Regions from separate parts of the Micromonospora sp. NPDC049102 genome, predicted to be linked through region 2. Evidence: riboswitches for the same ligand, from Rfam matches in the RefSeq annotation. Region 2 holds a riboswitch; each other region holds the start of a gene.
The links. Region 2 has a riboswitch for cyclic di-AMP ahead of ACGFH9_RS06965 (transglycosylase family protein). Riboswitches for the same ligand answer to the same signal wherever they lie in the genome.
Positions count from the first base shown of each region.

Region 1: it holds a riboswitch for cyclic di-AMP, as region 2 does, so the genes downstream of both, ACGFH9_RS16720 (coiled-coil domain-containing protein) here and ACGFH9_RS06965 (transglycosylase family protein) in region 2, are expected to answer to the same signal.
Region 3: it holds a riboswitch for cyclic di-AMP, as region 2 does, so the genes downstream of both, ACGFH9_RS17645 (C39 family peptidase) here and ACGFH9_RS06965 (transglycosylase family protein) in region 2, are expected to answer to the same signal.

Region 1 covers NZ_JBICTE010000015.1:18,568-23,549, reverse strand. The annotation lists gene ACGFH9_RS16730 (MarR family winged helix-turn-helix transcriptional regulator) at 1-210, opposite strand, end outside; gene ACGFH9_RS16725 (carbonic anhydrase) at 369-1,058, shown strand; gene ACGFH9_RS16720 (coiled-coil domain-containing protein) at 1,137-2,159, opposite strand; cyclic di-AMP (ydaO/yuaA leader) riboswitch at 2,163-2,294, opposite strand; gene ACGFH9_RS16715 (YibE/F family protein) at 2,461-3,819, opposite strand; gene ACGFH9_RS16710 (hypothetical protein) at 4,399-4,791, shown strand; gene ACGFH9_RS16705 (metal-sensitive transcriptional regulator) at 4,796-4,982, opposite strand, start outside.
Region 2 covers NZ_JBICTE010000004.1:190,620-195,601, forward strand. The annotation lists gene ACGFH9_RS06955 (SDR family oxidoreductase) at 1-377, opposite strand, end outside; gene htpG (molecular chaperone HtpG) at 572-2,488, shown strand; cyclic di-AMP (ydaO/yuaA leader) riboswitch at 2,711-2,881, shown strand; gene ACGFH9_RS06965 (transglycosylase family protein) at 2,881-3,558, shown strand; gene ACGFH9_RS06970 (hypothetical protein) at 3,633-3,980, opposite strand; gene dinB (DNA polymerase IV) at 4,101-4,982, opposite strand, start outside.
Region 3 covers NZ_JBICTE010000016.1:92,095-97,076, forward strand. The annotation lists gene ACGFH9_RS17630 (acyltransferase family protein) at 1-580, shown strand, start outside; gene ACGFH9_RS17635 (hypothetical protein) at 767-1,255, shown strand; gene ACGFH9_RS17640 (hypothetical protein) at 1,468-2,238, shown strand; cyclic di-AMP (ydaO/yuaA leader) riboswitch at 2,523-2,663, shown strand; gene ACGFH9_RS17645 (C39 family peptidase) at 2,909-3,733, shown strand; gene ACGFH9_RS17650 (alpha/beta fold hydrolase) at 3,870-4,616, shown strand; gene ACGFH9_RS17655 (CDP-glycerol glycerophosphotransferase family protein) at 4,613-4,982, opposite strand, start outside.

The sequences.
Region 1 (4,982 bases), on a different contig from region 2:
CTCGTTACGACGCCCCACCCGGGTGCGGTGCAGGTAACCGCCGGCCTCCAGGTCGGCGACGATGGCCTGGGCGGCCCGCTCGGTGACGCCCACCTCCGCCGCCACGTCGCGCAGTCGCGCGGTGGGGTCGCGGGCGATGGCGAGCAGCACATGCCCGTGGTTGGTGAGGAATGTCCAGTTCCGGCCGCCGCCGGCCGCCGTGCTCGCCATCGTGGGGCCGCCTCTCCGGTCAACGTATGAAATCTAAATCACGCATATCTTGACGCATCTTGCGGTGCGTGTGACCGTTGAGCGCGAGCCAGTGCCCACCGCCGGCCCGGCTGCAAAGCCCGTTGAGCAGGTCAAACGCGTGGAAACGAGGTGCGGGGATGAGCCGTTCCGGTACGCCTGGCGGGCAGCCGGGCGCACAGCGGGCCGTCGATCGATCGTCGGTCACGACCGAGCCGGCCCGAGCGTACGCCGAGCTGGCCGCCGGCAACCTTCGCTTCGTCGGTGGAGCGCCGCGCCACCCCAACCAGGACGCCGGACACCGGGCCGCCGTGGCGGACGGGCAGCACCCGTTCGCGGTGATCGTCGGCTGCTCCGACTCCCGGCTGGCCGCCGAGATCATCTTCGACCGGGGCCTGGGTGATCTCTTCGTCGTCCGTACGGCCGGGCACACCACCGGGCCGGAGGTGCTGGGCAGCGTGGAGTACGCCGTGACCGTGCTCGGCACCCCGCTCGTGGTGGTGCTCGGTCACGACTCGTGCGGCGCCGTGCAGGCGGCCCGCGAGTCCGCCGCCACCGGCATCGCGCCCCCGGGGCACCTTCCCGCGGTGGTCGACGCCGTGCTGCCCAGCCTGCGGCGCGCCACCGCCGAGGGCGTGGACGACATCGACGGCATCGTCGACATCCACATCGCACAGACCGTCGAGACACTGCTCGAGCAGTCCCCCGTGCTGGCCGGCGAGGTGGCGCGGGGGCGGTGCGCGGTGGTGGGGATGTCGTACCGGCTCGCGGCCGGAGTGGTGCGGCCCGTGACCCCCGTACCGGCCGAGGCCGCGACGACCGACGCCTGACGATGCCGGTCCGCACCGAACACGCCCGAGGGCCGCCCCGCTGGACGCGGGACGGCCCTCGGACTGCTGATCACCGGGTCAGAGCAACGACATGTGTACGTGGTCGGTGTGGTTCGACGGCCCGCTGTACGACTTCCAGCCGGTCGCCGGCATCCAGATCTGCCGGTTCCAGATCACGTAGTAGATGCCGAGCCGGTCGGCGTTGCGGATGAGGAACGCGGCCACGTTGTTGCCGTACATGCGGGTGTCGTTGTTGTGCCACGGGCTGAAGCCGCTCTTCTGCAACGACCAGTCACAGGCGCGGCCCTTCGGGTGCTCGTACGGTCCACCGTTGCGGTGGCAGCCCACGAACCGGTTGAACCCGGCCCGCTTGACCTCCTTGTACGCGTGCAGCGTGCGCGGCGTGATGCAGCCCGAGGTGGTCGGGTCGTCCTCGCTGCACGACTGCGCCTTCCACTCGCCGTCGGCGGTGCGACCCGGGCCGATCCGGGCGACCGGCGAGATGGCGTCGACCAGGCCGCCGGTGAAGCCCTGGCCGCCGACCAGCGCGAGCGCCTTGTCCGCGTCGCGCTTGTCCTTCGCCATCAGGGCGGTCTGCTTCTGCTGCTCCCGCACCTCCGCGTCGAGGGCCAGCTTGGCCTGCTCGGCGCGGGCCTTCACGGCGTTGACCTCGGCGAGCTTCTTCTCGTTGACCATGTTCATCTCGTCGAGTGCCGCGGCCCGCTGGACGAACGAGTCCGGAGCGTCGCTCTCCAGCAGCATCGCGATCGCGCCGACGCGCCCGGTCCGGTACGACTGGGCGGCGATCTGCCCGACCTGCGGGGCCAGCGCCGCCAGGTCGGCCTTGGCCCGGTCGACCTCGGCCGCCAGCTCGACCTGCCGCTTCTTGGACTTGGCCAGCTTGGACTTGGCCGCCACGTAGTCCCGGTTGGTCTGCTCGATGACGTCGTTGAGCAGCTTGGGCTCGTCGCCGTCCTCCTCGTGCCCGGACGGTGTGGGGGTCGTCGGGGCGGCGTGGGCCGGGAGGGGCCCGGCGAGCACGGTCAGCGCGGCGAACACGGCCACCACGGGCGTCAACCAGCGGCGTAGGGGTGCCGTCACAATCTTCCCTTCCGTCGACCGCCGACCGGGTTAGCTGACGGGTTCGGGGCGGAAGTGGCCCCTACCGCTGTCGCGGATTCACCCCACGTACCTGGGTCCCCGGCTCGCCGGTTGGCGATTGGGCGGTGGCACCGCAGGCGCCGCTGCGCGCCTTCGTCGGTGACCGGCAGCGAGGTTACCCGAGACTCCACCACCTGAGCTACGTCCTGATGCAGACTAAAAGCGTCATTTCGCCATGGCGTTGAGTGACCAGTGACGCGGTTCTCAGGGCGGGTGCCCGATCCGGTCACGCTGAGGAGTGTCACCATGCCGTATCCGTGCTCCTGTTCGGCTCTGGCCACCCGGTGGTGGCGGTGGATGGGGGTGCGTTCCGCTGCGGATCGGACCCGTCGGCCCGACCCGCTGGCGGTGAACTGAGAGCGGCCAGCGCCTCCGCGCGGTCCGTGCGGGGGCGCGGTGGCGGGGCGTCCGCGTCGGACGTGCCCGTCGAGCCGGCCGCGGTCACGACCGCGGCCAGCCCGGTGGTGAGGGGTACGGCGGCGATCAGGCCGAGTGTGGCGACCGCGCTGCGGACGATCTCCTGTGCGAGGAACTCGCTGGTCAGGATCTGCCCGATCGGGCGTGTGTCGGCGGTGAGCAGGAGCAGCAGCGGCAGTGACGCGCCCGCGTACGCCAGGACGATGGTGTTGACCGTGGAGGCGATGTGCGCCCGACCGACCCGGGTGGCCGCCCGGTAGAGCTGGAGCCGGCTCAGCCCGGGGTTGGCGTTGGCCAACTCGGTGACGGTGGCGGCCTGGGTGACGGTCACGTCGTCGAGTACCCCGAGCGAGCCGATGATGATCCCGGCGAGCAGCAGGCCGCGTAGGTCCACATCGGCCTGGAACATCGAGAGCGTGGTGGCGTCCTCGCTGCCGAAGCCGGTGAGCTGGGTGGCGGCCGTGGCGATGGTCGCCAGCACGCCGGTGAGCACCAGGCTGCCCAGGGTGCCGAGCACCGCGACCGACGTCTGTGCGGTCACTCCGTGTGTCAGGTAGAGCACCACGAACATGATCAGGGCGGCGCCGACCACCGCCACCAGCAGCGGTGACCGGCCGGCGCCGATGGCGGGCAACACGAAGGTGAGCAGGATGGCGAAGCTGGCGGCCAGTCCGGCGAGCGCGGCCAGACCCCGCCACCGGCCGAACGCGACGATGGCGGCGGCGAAGACCACCACGAGCCACACCAGCGGGGTTCCGCGCTGGTGCTCGGCGATGTTCCAGGTGCTGGCGGCGGGATCGGTCGGATCGGTCAGCTTGACCAGGATGATCTCGTCGCCGACCTCGACGCGCGGTGCGCCGGGCCCGGCGGGGATGGGCGTGCTCACCTGCCGGCCGGCGCCCGGCCCGTCCTCGACGAGCACGTCCACGGTGCCGCACGGTCCGCTGGCCGGCGTGCCCTCCGGGCTGGCCGAGGGCGGGCACGGTTCGGTCACCACCCGGGTCACCGTGCCGTGGTGGCGGGGCACGTCGGTGCCGCCACCGTTCGACGGTGCGCCGTCTCGCGGCCACAGCACCAGCGCGGCCACGACGGTGGCCACGAAGAGCGGCACCACCATCGCGACGAGGATCCGTCGTACCCGGGGCGGGGCGGGCCGAGCGGAATGGCTGTGGTCGGAACCCAATGCGAGACTCCCAACGATCCGGTGCGGGGTACGTGCCGGCGGGCCGTCCGGTTCAGCTCCGCCGGACGAACGCGGTGCCGAGCGCCGCAATTCGTGGACTGACGATTCGACGGTCACGGACCGTGACCGGTGGGCCCGGTTGGTGGACAGCGGCGCGCGACCGGGGCGGCACCGGTGCCCGACTGTTCGGCGGGATCGGAGGGCTCATCGTCGCAAGATGCTAACCAGCGCGCCTGGGTGTCGCAGGTCGTGGCGGAGTGTCGGACGGTCGAACCGCTGACACCGCCCCGGCGGGGGGGGGCGGGATGGTGGAGTCATGCCCGCGCCACCACCCGACCCTGAGCCGCCCGATCACCGCCGGCACGCCGAGCGGCACGCCGGGCACGACCCGGCTCTCGACGGCGCTGGCGGCGCGGGGCGGCATCCTGGTCAAGGACCGGGTGGCGTTGGAGCGCATGCGGACCGTTGACGCGGTGCTCTTCGGCAAGACCGGCACTCTGACCCGGGGTGAGCATGCGGTCACCGACCTGGTGACGAGTCCTGGCGTGGGGCGGGACGAGGCGTTGCGGACAGCCGCCGGTGTGGAGTCCGACAGCGAGCATCCGCTGGCCGGCGATCGTGGCGGCGGCCGGGCCGGGTGGCCCGGCGCGGTCGCTGCCGGGCTGCGGGGTGCGGGGTGCGGGCCACCATCGACGGTACGGAGTACGCGGTGGGCGGACCGGCCCTGCTGCGCGAGCGGGTGGACCGCTGCCGGACGAGCTGCGGGAGGCGACCGGGCGCTGGTCGGCACGCGGTGCCGTGGTGCTGTACCTCCTGCGGCTGCCGGCCACCGTGCTCGGCGCGTTCGCGCTGACCGACGAGGTACGTCCCGAGGCCCGGCAGGCCATCGCCGAGCTGCGGGCCGCCGGCGTCGTGGTGGCGCTCAACGCCCAGTTGCTGCGCCGGGTACGCCTCGCACCGGAGCGGGAGTGACGGTTCAGCCGCGCTTCATCAGTCGGCCGACGGCAGCCATCATCTCGGTGGCCATCTCGTCGGCCCGGCCCTCGGCCGCCCCCTCGTGCATGCAGTGCCGGGCGTGCCCGTCGAGCAGGCCCAGGGCCACCTTGTCGAGCGCGGCCTGGATCGCGGAGATCTGGGTGAGCACGTCGATGCAGTAGCGGTCC
Region 2 (4,982 bases):
ACGTTGAGGACCGTGCCGCCGCCGTTGCCGGCGATGACGGGGGCGAAGGACCGGATCATCGACAGGTTGCCGAGGTAGTGGGTCTCCAGCTCCAGCCGGATCAGGTCCAGGTCGCCGTCGAGGAGGTCCGCCCGGCTGTCGATGCCGGCGTTGTTGACCAGGAGGTTCACGTCCCCGGCCAGCTCGGCGGCGGCGGCCACCGACGCGGGGTCGGTGATGTCCAGCCGGACCGGCGTCACGCCGGGCAGGTCGACGCTGTCGGGGTTGCGGGCGCCGGCGTAGACCGTCGCGCCCCGGGAGACGAGTTCGGCGGCCAGGTGCCGGCCGAAACCCCGGTTGGCGCCGGTGACGAGGGCGGTGCTTCCAGCGATCTTCATGGGGTTGCTCCAGGTTCGTGGCGGGGCGTGTCGCACGGAACGCTATCCGGCTGGCTTCTGTTAGGCAAAGTCAGCTAGGTCGCGCGCCGGGCGCACGGGAATCGGGAATACGACCCGGAGGCGCACGCGTGTACGCCGGTGGCGGCTCGTATCCTTTGCGCGAACCTCCGCACGAGCCGAGAAGGGGAGACGGTGTGAGCAACCAGGCCGAGACGTTGGAGTTCCAGGCCGAGGCGCGTCAGCTCCTGCAGCTGGTCGTCCACTCGATCTACTCGAACAAGGACGTCTTCCTGCGGGAACTCATCTCGAACGCGTCCGACGCCCTGGACAAGCTGCGGCTGGCGACGCTCGTCGACAAGGATCTCGTCGCCGACACCGACGACCTCCACGTCGCCATCGAGGTCGACCGGGACGCCCGCACGCTGACCGTGCGGGACAACGGCGTCGGGATGAACCGCGACGAGGTGGTCCGGCTGATCGGCACCATCGCCAAGTCCGGCACCGCCGAGCTGCTTCGCCAGCTGCGCGAGTCCGCCGACGCCCGCGCCTCGCAGGAGCTGATCGGGCAGTTCGGCGTCGGCTTCTACGCCGCGTTCATGGTCGCCGACCGGGTCACCCTGCTGACCCGCAAGGCAGGCGAGACCGGCGGCACCCGCTGGGAGTCCGCCGGCGAGGGCACCTACTCCGTCGAGGCCGTCGACGACGCGCCGCAGGGCACCTCGGTGACCCTGCACCTCAAGCCGGCCGACACCGAGGACAACCTGCACGATTACACCGCCGAGTGGACGGTCCGCGAGATCGTCAAGCGCTACTCCGACTTCATCGCCTGGCCGATCCGGATGACCGTCGAACGTGCGGGCGCCGAGGGCGAGGCGGCCACCAGCGAGGTGCAGACCCTCAACTCGATGAAGGCGCTCTGGGCGCGCCCCCGCGACGAGGTCGACGCCGCCGAGTACAACGAGTTCTACAAGCACGTCAGCCACGACTGGGCGGACCCGCTCGAGGTCGTGCACATGAAGGGCGAGGGCACCTTCGAGTACGAGGCGCTGCTGTTCCTGCCCAGCCACGCCCCACTCGACATGTTCTCCCCGCAGGGCCGCCGCGGCGTCCAGCTCTACGTCAAGCGCGTGTTCATCATGGACGACTGCGAGGCGCTGGTCCCGACATACCTGCGCTTCGTCAAGGGCGTCGTCGACGCGCACGACCTGTCGCTGAACATCTCCCGCGAGATCCTCCAGCAGGACCGGCAGATCCAGATCGTCCGCCGCCGCCTGGTCCGTAAGGTGCTCGCCACGGTCAAGGACCTGAAGGCCAACCACCCCGAGCGCTACCGCACCTTCTGGACCGAGTTCGGCGCGGTGGTCAAGGAGGGGTTGCTCGACGACACCGACAACCGCGACACCCTGCTGGAGATCCTGTCGGTCGCCTCCACCCACGACGCGGCGGAGCCCACCGACCTGGCCGGCTACGTCTCGCGGATGAAGGACGGCCAGACCGACATCTGGTACGCCACCGGCGACTCCCGGGCCACCATCGAGAACTCCCCGCACCTGGAGGCGTTCCGGGCCAAGGGTCACGAGGTGCTGCTGCTCACCGACCCGGTCGACGAGGTGTGGGTCGAGCGGGTCGGCGAGTACGACGGCCGGCCGCTGCGCTCGATCGCCAAGGGCCAGGTCGACCTGGACACCGACGAGGAGAAGCAGCAGGCCGAGGCCGAGCGCGAGCAGCAGCGGCAGGAGTTCGGCGCGCTGGTGCAGTGGCTCGGCACGACCCTCGCCGACAGTGTCCGGGAGGTCCGGCTGTCGTCGCGGCTGACCACCTCACCGGCCTGTGTGGTGGGCGACGCGCACGACCTCACGCCGACGCTGGAGAAGATGTACCGGGCGATGGGGCACGAGGTCCCCACGACCAAGCGGATCCTGGAGATCAATCCTGGTCACCCGCTGGTCACCGGGCTGCGCAAGGCCCACGAGCAGGGCGACTCCTCGGAGGCGCTGACCGAGACCGCCGAGCTGCTGTACGGCCTGGCGGTCCTCGCCGAGGGCGGTGAGCTGGCCGATCCGGCCCGCTTCACCCGTACGCTCGCGGACCGGCTGGCGCGCACCCTCTGATCACCCCCGGCCGGCGGACCCCGATCCGGGGGTCCGTCGGCCGGTTGGCAGGTGGACGTCGGACCTGATCGGAAACGGTCCATCATGGTCGGTGCACAGGTGGACGTCGTCCGCAACCGCTGGCCGGGACGCCCCGCGTGGGCCGGTGAACAACTTCACAAGCGGTGGGCGACCGTCACCGACCGTGCCTACCGTCGGTCGGGTCCACCACCGTGGACGCCGCGACCGGCAACGCCAAATCCTGCCCCCGGTCGTCGGAAACAGAACCCGGGCAGGAGCGGGGGACCCAACGTTCCTCGGTGCATGTCACCTCGGGGTGAAGCCGCCACCGTGCGGCCGGGCTCCTCGGCCCGAACCCGACAGCTCACCTCGCCGGCGTGGAGGAACGAACCATGACGTCTGCGTACACCCCCCGTCATCGACGGGTCACCACCCGCCGCGTCGCCGTCGGCACCCTGGCCGTCGGCGCGGTCACCGGCGCCGTCGCCCTCTTCGGCCCGGCGGCTCCGGCCCAGGCCGGCGTCAACTGGGACGCGGTCGCCCAGTGCGAGTCCGGCGGCAACTGGAAGATCAACACCGGCAACGGCTACTACGGCGGGTTGCAGTTCTCCCAGGGCACCTGGGCCGGCTACGGCGGCACGAAGTACGCCGCCCGCGCCGACCTGGCCAGCCGCGGGGAGCAGATCGCGATCGCCGAGAAGGTGCTCGACGGGCAGGGCATCGGCGCGTGGCCGACCTGCGGCCGCAAGGGCGGCTCGTCGGGCGGCTCCGCCACGAAGTCGACCACGTCCACCGCGAAGCCCTCGACAAAGTCGTCCACCGGCTCGTCGAAGTCCACCGCCGGCAAGGAGCGGTCGTCGCGGGGCGACCAGCCGGCGACCCGTAGTCACGAGCGGACCGCCCCGGCGGCCAGCGGCGACACGTACGTGGTCAAGCCGGGCGACACCCTGTCGGAGATCGCCGAGCGGCACCGCCAGGCCGGCGGTTGGCAGGCCCTGTACGAGCGCAACCGGCAGCTGGTCGGCGCCGACCCGGGGCTGATTCTCCCGGGCCAGCGACTCGCTCTCTGACGCTCGACAGACGAACGCTCGGCCGGGTCACCGGCCGAGCGTTCGTTCGTCTGCTGGTCTCCGCGCGGTACGCGTCACGCTGCCGAGGCGGCCTTCCTGGGCTCACGGCGCGCCGCCGCCTCGCCGTTCCAGCCCCAGCGCGGTGCCGGCGCGGCCGCCCAGCCGGTGCCGGCGGCGTCACCGTCGACGGTCATCTCGGCCGAGTCGGGGGTGCTGCGGGCCAGCCGCACCGACTGCTCGGCGCTCGTGCGGGCCGCGCACGGCCAGGCCTGGCCGGCGCACTGGAGATTGCGGCAGTGCCCCTCGTCGTCGGGCTCGTGGGCCTCGAGCACGTCGACCGCGAGCTGCCAGAGCAGCGGGTCGGTCACGTCGTGCGGGCGTTCGGCGCGGCGGCTCGATCGGTTGCTGGTGTCGTCGGACATGTGCCCCCCTCGTCAGGCTGTACCCCACAAGGGTCACCCGTCGGCCGCCGGCTAAACCGCCGACCTGCTGTGATGTGTCTCCTGTCGCAACTGGGCGCGTGGACACCGCACGCAGATCGGTCAATCCGGCAGCAGCGGTATCTCGACACCCGGCTCCCGGCCGAGCAGGACCGCACGGGTGAGCGCCGTCGAGCCGAACCGGTCGCGGACCGCGTCGACCGCGGCGTCCAACTGTGCGCCCGGGTCGCGGTGGAACGGCAACTCCGGCTGGACCGGACTATCGTCCAGGTTGCCCACCGACACACCGATCAGCGTGACACCACGACCGTCGATCTCGGACCGGGCCGCCCGCAGCAACGCGCGCGCCGCGGCGAGCAGCGGCGTCGTGTCCGCGGTCGCCTTGCCGATGGTGTGCGAGCGGGTCGCCCGGCTGTAGTCGCCGAAGCGCAACCGCAGCACCACGGTGCGACCGGACCGCCCGGCCGCGCGCATCCGGCGGGTGACCCGGTCGACCAGACCGGCGAGGATGGCGTCCAGTTCCGCCGGGGCGTGCGGAGTACGACTCAACGCGTGTTGGGCACCCATCGAGCCGCGTCGGCGACCGACCTGCACCGCGCGTGGGTCACGGTTGTGTGCCAGCGAGTGCAGGTGCCGACCGGCACCGGACCCGAGCAGCGACACCAGCGCGGCCTCACCGAGCCGGGCCACGTCGCCGACGGTACGGATCCGGTGCTCCCGCAGCTTCGCGGAGGTGACCGGGCCGACGCCCCACAACCGTTCGACCGGGAGGGGGTGCAGGAACGCCACCTCGGCATCCGGTGCGACCACCAGCAGGCCGTCCGGTTTCGCCACCCCGCTGGCCACCTTGGCCAGGAACTTCGTGCGGGCCACACCCACCGTGATCGGAAGGTGGACCCGTTCACGGACCTCCTGACGCAGTCGCGCCGCGATGTCGGCCGGTGACCCGGCCAACCGCCGCAGGCCGCCCACGTCCAGGAACGC
Region 3 (4,982 bases), on a different contig from region 2:
GCCGGTGCGGTCCCTGGAGTTCTGGCTGGGCGCGGTGGCGGCCGAGCTGATGCTCCGGGGTCTGTGGCGCGGACCCGGCCTGACGACCGCCACCGCGATCTTCGTGGGCACCTGGGTGGCCGCCGGGCAGTGGATCCGCGCCGAGTTGTGGACGACCCTGCTCGCCGTCGCGTACCTGCTGGTGATCACCGCCGCCGCCGACGCCGACGTGCGGAACCGGCGCTCGCCGTGGCGCTCGCGTCCGCTGGTCTGGCTCGGCGAGGTCTCCTTCGCGTTCTATCTGGTGCACGTGCTGGTGATGACCAGCGTGCTCCGGCTCAGCGGCGACTGGGGAACCGGCTTCCGGGGCTGGCAGGGGCCCGCGGTGGTGCTCGGGTTCCTGCTCGTGAACCTGGTGCTCGCCGGGTTGTTGCACCGCTACGTCGAGACGCCGATGATGCGCCGGCTCGCGCCGCGTCGTACTCGTCGAGCGCCGATCGTCCCCCACCAGCGCGCCCCGGAGACCGGAGGCGTCGACCCCGACGTCCCCGGCGAATCCGCCCGCGCGCCCGCGCAAGATCGCCTTCGATCCCGGTCGTAGTGGGCTCGTCAGCCGACTGAGGCCACTACATCAACGATCGAGCACGATCTTGTCCGGGCGCGGTGGCACCCACCAGAGCCTGCTCTCTCGCCACCATGTCCACGCTGGTCGGAGGGGTCGGCGCGGCGCGGGCCGACACGCCCGTCGCCGATGCGCCCGGGCGGTCCCCGACGGTAGCGTGAGGACGTGCTCCCGGTCGCGCTCACCTGTCCCCTGTGGTGGGTGGCGTGCTGGACGGCGCGGGTGCTGACCAGCCTTGCCGTGCTGTCGCTCGCCCTGGGTGCGGCCCCGGCGCTGCTACCGGCATCGACCGCAGCGGCCCCGCCGCCCACCCTCTGGTCGCTCGCCCTCGCGGAGCCGCTCGGACCGTCGACCGCGGCCCTCTCCACGATCCTCACCGACCGTGCCGTCGCCGACCGTGCCGTCGCCGGCTGGGCCGCCCGCCCGGCTCTCTCCGGCCGGGCCGCTGCCCAGCACGCCGGCGGGGACCCGGTCGCTGGGGCACCGGCCGACGCCGGGCCGGCGCGGTCCGTCGACCCGCAGCCTGCGCTGAAGGATGCCTTGGCCGTCCTGCCAGGCCCACCGGTGGCCGGCAACCAGGCCCGCACGGACGCTGAGCCCTCGCTCCGAGCCGCCGGCCCGGCCAGCCGAGCCTCCCGAGCGCCGCCGGCCTAGCGGGTCACAGGCGGGGCGTCACCCCGTCCGGCGAGCGCCGAGTCGTATGCCAGACGCCGGTCCCTAACCGGCCACCGGACCCCCACGCCGACCATTGGGCCCACAGGCCTGCCGACGACGTGAGCGCCCCACCACCGCACCTGACGACACACCGCCCGCACCCTCGCCGTGCGGCATCCCATCGCTGACGTGCGCATGCCGAGGAGCCGACCATGGAAACCGTCGTCTTCTACCAGTTCCTGACCGAGGTGCCACAGGCCGCCGCCATCTGGTCGGCCCTGTTCCTGCTGGCGCTGACGGTCCTCGCCGTACTGGTGGCCCGCCCGGAACGGGAGTCGCCGGCGGCCGACCCGACGCCACCGACACCCACCGCCCGCGAGCTGGCCGCCGCGGAGATCGCCGACCTGCGCCGGTACGCCGAGGAGGTGGCCGTTGCCGCCGCCCGAGCGGCGCGGACCGCCCGACGCCGTCGCGCAGACTGGCTGGTCGCTCAGGACGAGGCGCAGCAGGCGTGGACGGCGTACGACGAGGCGGACACCGCGGCCCGCCGGGTGGCCACCGCAGGGGCGTTGCCGACTCCCCGGACCCCGCACACCCCCGGCGAGTACGCGGCCCGGGAGCGCTATCTGCACCGAGCCGCGATGGCGGCGTACTGGCGCGGGGAGCTGACCATGGCGCAACTCGGTGACGTGTTCGGGCACCGGCGTGGCTGGGATCCCCGCCGACACCCGGTGGAGCAGGAGGTGCTGCTCGTCCGGGCGATCCGTGACGCGAGGCTGGCGGAGCACCGGGGGGCCGTGGAGCGGGAGCGGTCAGCCTGGCGGGACGCGGAGGTGGCCGCAGAGTCGGCGCGCATCCTCGCCGAGGAGGCGTACGCGGCGGCGGTGCGGTCGCGGCCGGGCCCGGCGCGCTCACGGCGCACGGCGGCGCGGGCGTCCCGTACGGCAGTCGTGGCGCGCTGGCGTCCGGCTCGGGCGGGTTGAGCCCGATCCGTTATGTGAGGCGCGCCACCGGCGGCGGAATCGGGCGACCGGCATCATCGGGGGCCATTGTTCCGGGCATAACGGCGGCGTTGTCGGCGGCCTGTCCGGTTGTCGCCCACAGGTCCCGGCGGAACCGGTTGTCCCATCGAGTCACGTCAGCGGCAAAACGCGCAGAAATTGCGGGGATAATCGATGTTTACGCAGGTGGGCGCGGCTTGGCGGAGTGTCAACTGGCCAGTACTGTCGTCGCGTCCGGTGCGGTAACCGATCGCAGGAGGCGACGCCGCGCCGACCCGCTCAATCGTGATCAACGAACCGGGGACCCACAGTAAGTCCGGGGTGAATCCGCGAGCCACGGCCCGCGGTAGGGCGATCTTCCCGCCCGAATCCGTCAGCTAACCCGGTAGGCGGTGACGGAAGGAGTTCCATCCTCGTGCAGCACCCCTCGACCCCACAGTTGTTCCCCCGCCTCCACGGCGTCGCGGTGTCCCCGCTCATCCGCCTCGTGACGGTGAGCTGACCCCCCGGGTCACCGCCTTTCCCGCCCGGCCGTGCCGGGCGCTCCCCTGAGCGGTCCACCATCCGCGGGCCACGGCCCGCGCGCTGGCGCCTGCCCGGATACCGGCCGAGCCCCGGTGTGCCGCTCACCCCCCGAACCGTGGAGGACCTCGTGAAGCACACCCTGAAGCGCCAGCTCCGTCGTCTCGCGACCGAGCGCCCGTACCAGATCGTCGCCGCCTCCGCCGCGGCCCTCGCGCTCGCCACCACCACCGGCGCCCTGGTCGCCGGTGCCGCCGACGCCCCGGCCGGCCGGCACACGCCGACCACGGTCGCCGAGATGCGCAATGACACCGTCGCCTCCCGTGGCGAGGTTCGGTCCGTGGCCCCGTCGCCGAGCACCGCCGCCCCGGCCACCAGTGCCGCGTCGCCCGCCGCGAAGGCCACGAGCAACCCGGACCTCACCCGTAAGCCGACGCCGCCGAAGCCGCCCGCGACCAAGGTGCTCGACTACGACTACGAGGCGCAGAACACGTACTACAACTGCGGCCCGGCGGCCACCCGCAACGCCCTGAGCTCCAGCGGCATCGACCGTACGCAGGAGGAGTTGGGTGCCGAACTGGGCACCACCGAGATGGGCACCAACTCGGCTGAGGACACCACCCGGGTGCTCAACGCCGAGGTGAAGGGCTCCCCGTACCGCACCCGCATGTTCGAGAGCGCGCCCAGCCCGGCACAGATCGATCGCCTTGCGGCCGACGTCGTCAGGGCCATCACCGACGGCCGGGGCGTGGTGGCCAACGTCGTCGGCGACGCCACCGACACCGACGGCGGTTGGCACTCCTACGGCGGCGGGCACTACATCGCCGTCGTGGGCTACAAGGACAACGGCCGGACCGTGCGGATCGCCGACTCGGCGAACCCGGCCGACCCGGCGTACTGGGTCACCACGATCGACCTGGCCAACTGGATCACCAGCCGGGGCTACTCCGCCTGATCCAGGCGGACACCCCACGACGCCGCGGGCGCCGCGTCCCCACGAGGGGCCGGCGCCCGCGGCGTCTGCGTTGCCGGGCGGCGACCGCCGCTGAACGGCTCTCGTACCGGGCGGCGAACCGTGGGAGACTGCGGCCGTGGCGGAAGAACCGGGTGGTCAAGCCGGCCGTGAGCCGATCCTGTTGCTGCTGCACGGCATGGGGGCGACAGGTGACGTGTGGCTGCCCTGGGCACCACTTCTGGAACAGCACTGGCCCGGGCGATGGTCGGCACCCGACCTCGCCGGCCACGGCTGGTCGGCGCCACTGCCGTCGTACTCCTTCGAGGGTTTCGCCCAGCGGGTCGCGCAGGGCCTGACCCCCGACGACCGCATCGTCGTCCTCGGGCACTCGCTCGGTGGTGTGGTCGGCGTGGCGCTGGCGGCCCGCGCCGCCGGACTGCCGGTGGACGCGGTGGTGGGGCTGGGTATCAAGGCGGTCTGGTCACCCACGGAGCTGACCCGTGCGGCGGAGCTGGCGGCCCGTCCGGTGGGCTGGTACGCGACCCGCACCGAGGCCGCCCGCCGCTACCTGCGGGTCGCCGGCCTCGCCGGTCTCGTCGCACCGGACCACCCGATGGTGGACGCCGGCCTGCGTCAGGTCGACGGCCGCTGGCGGCTCGCGATGGACACGAGCGCGTTCGCCGTCGGCGAGCCCGACCTGGCCGCGCTGTTGGCCGCCACCGACGTGCCGGTGGTGCTGGCGCGCGGGGAGCACGACCCGATGGTCACCGACGCGCAGCTCAAGGAGTACGCGGTGCCGGTCGTCACGCTGCCCGGCCTCGGGCACAACGCCCATCTGGAGGACCCGGCGGCGGTGCTGGAGCTGCTGGAGCCGTACCGCTAGGCGGGTGCGGGTGCGGGCGCGGGCAGTTCCCGCGCCGACGTCAGCTCCCGGCGAGCCGCGGTCAGGAAACCCTCGGCGTACGACTCGGCCGGGAAGTCGCCCAGGTAGCGGCGGCGGGTGACCCAGCGTGCGTCGGCCAGCGGGTCGGTGTCCAGCAGGGCCGTGAGTACGGCGTCCACGTTGGACATGTCGCGCCGCAGCACGTAGCCCGACCCGGCCAGTGGAAAGCGCTCGGTGAACCGGTCACCCTCGTCGCCCATGTCGGTGACCGCGTACGGCTTGCCGGAGTAGAGGTAGTCCGAGATCACCCCGGAGACGTCGGAGATCAGCGCGTCCGAGCGGTTGACGCACTCGGTCAGGCTGAGC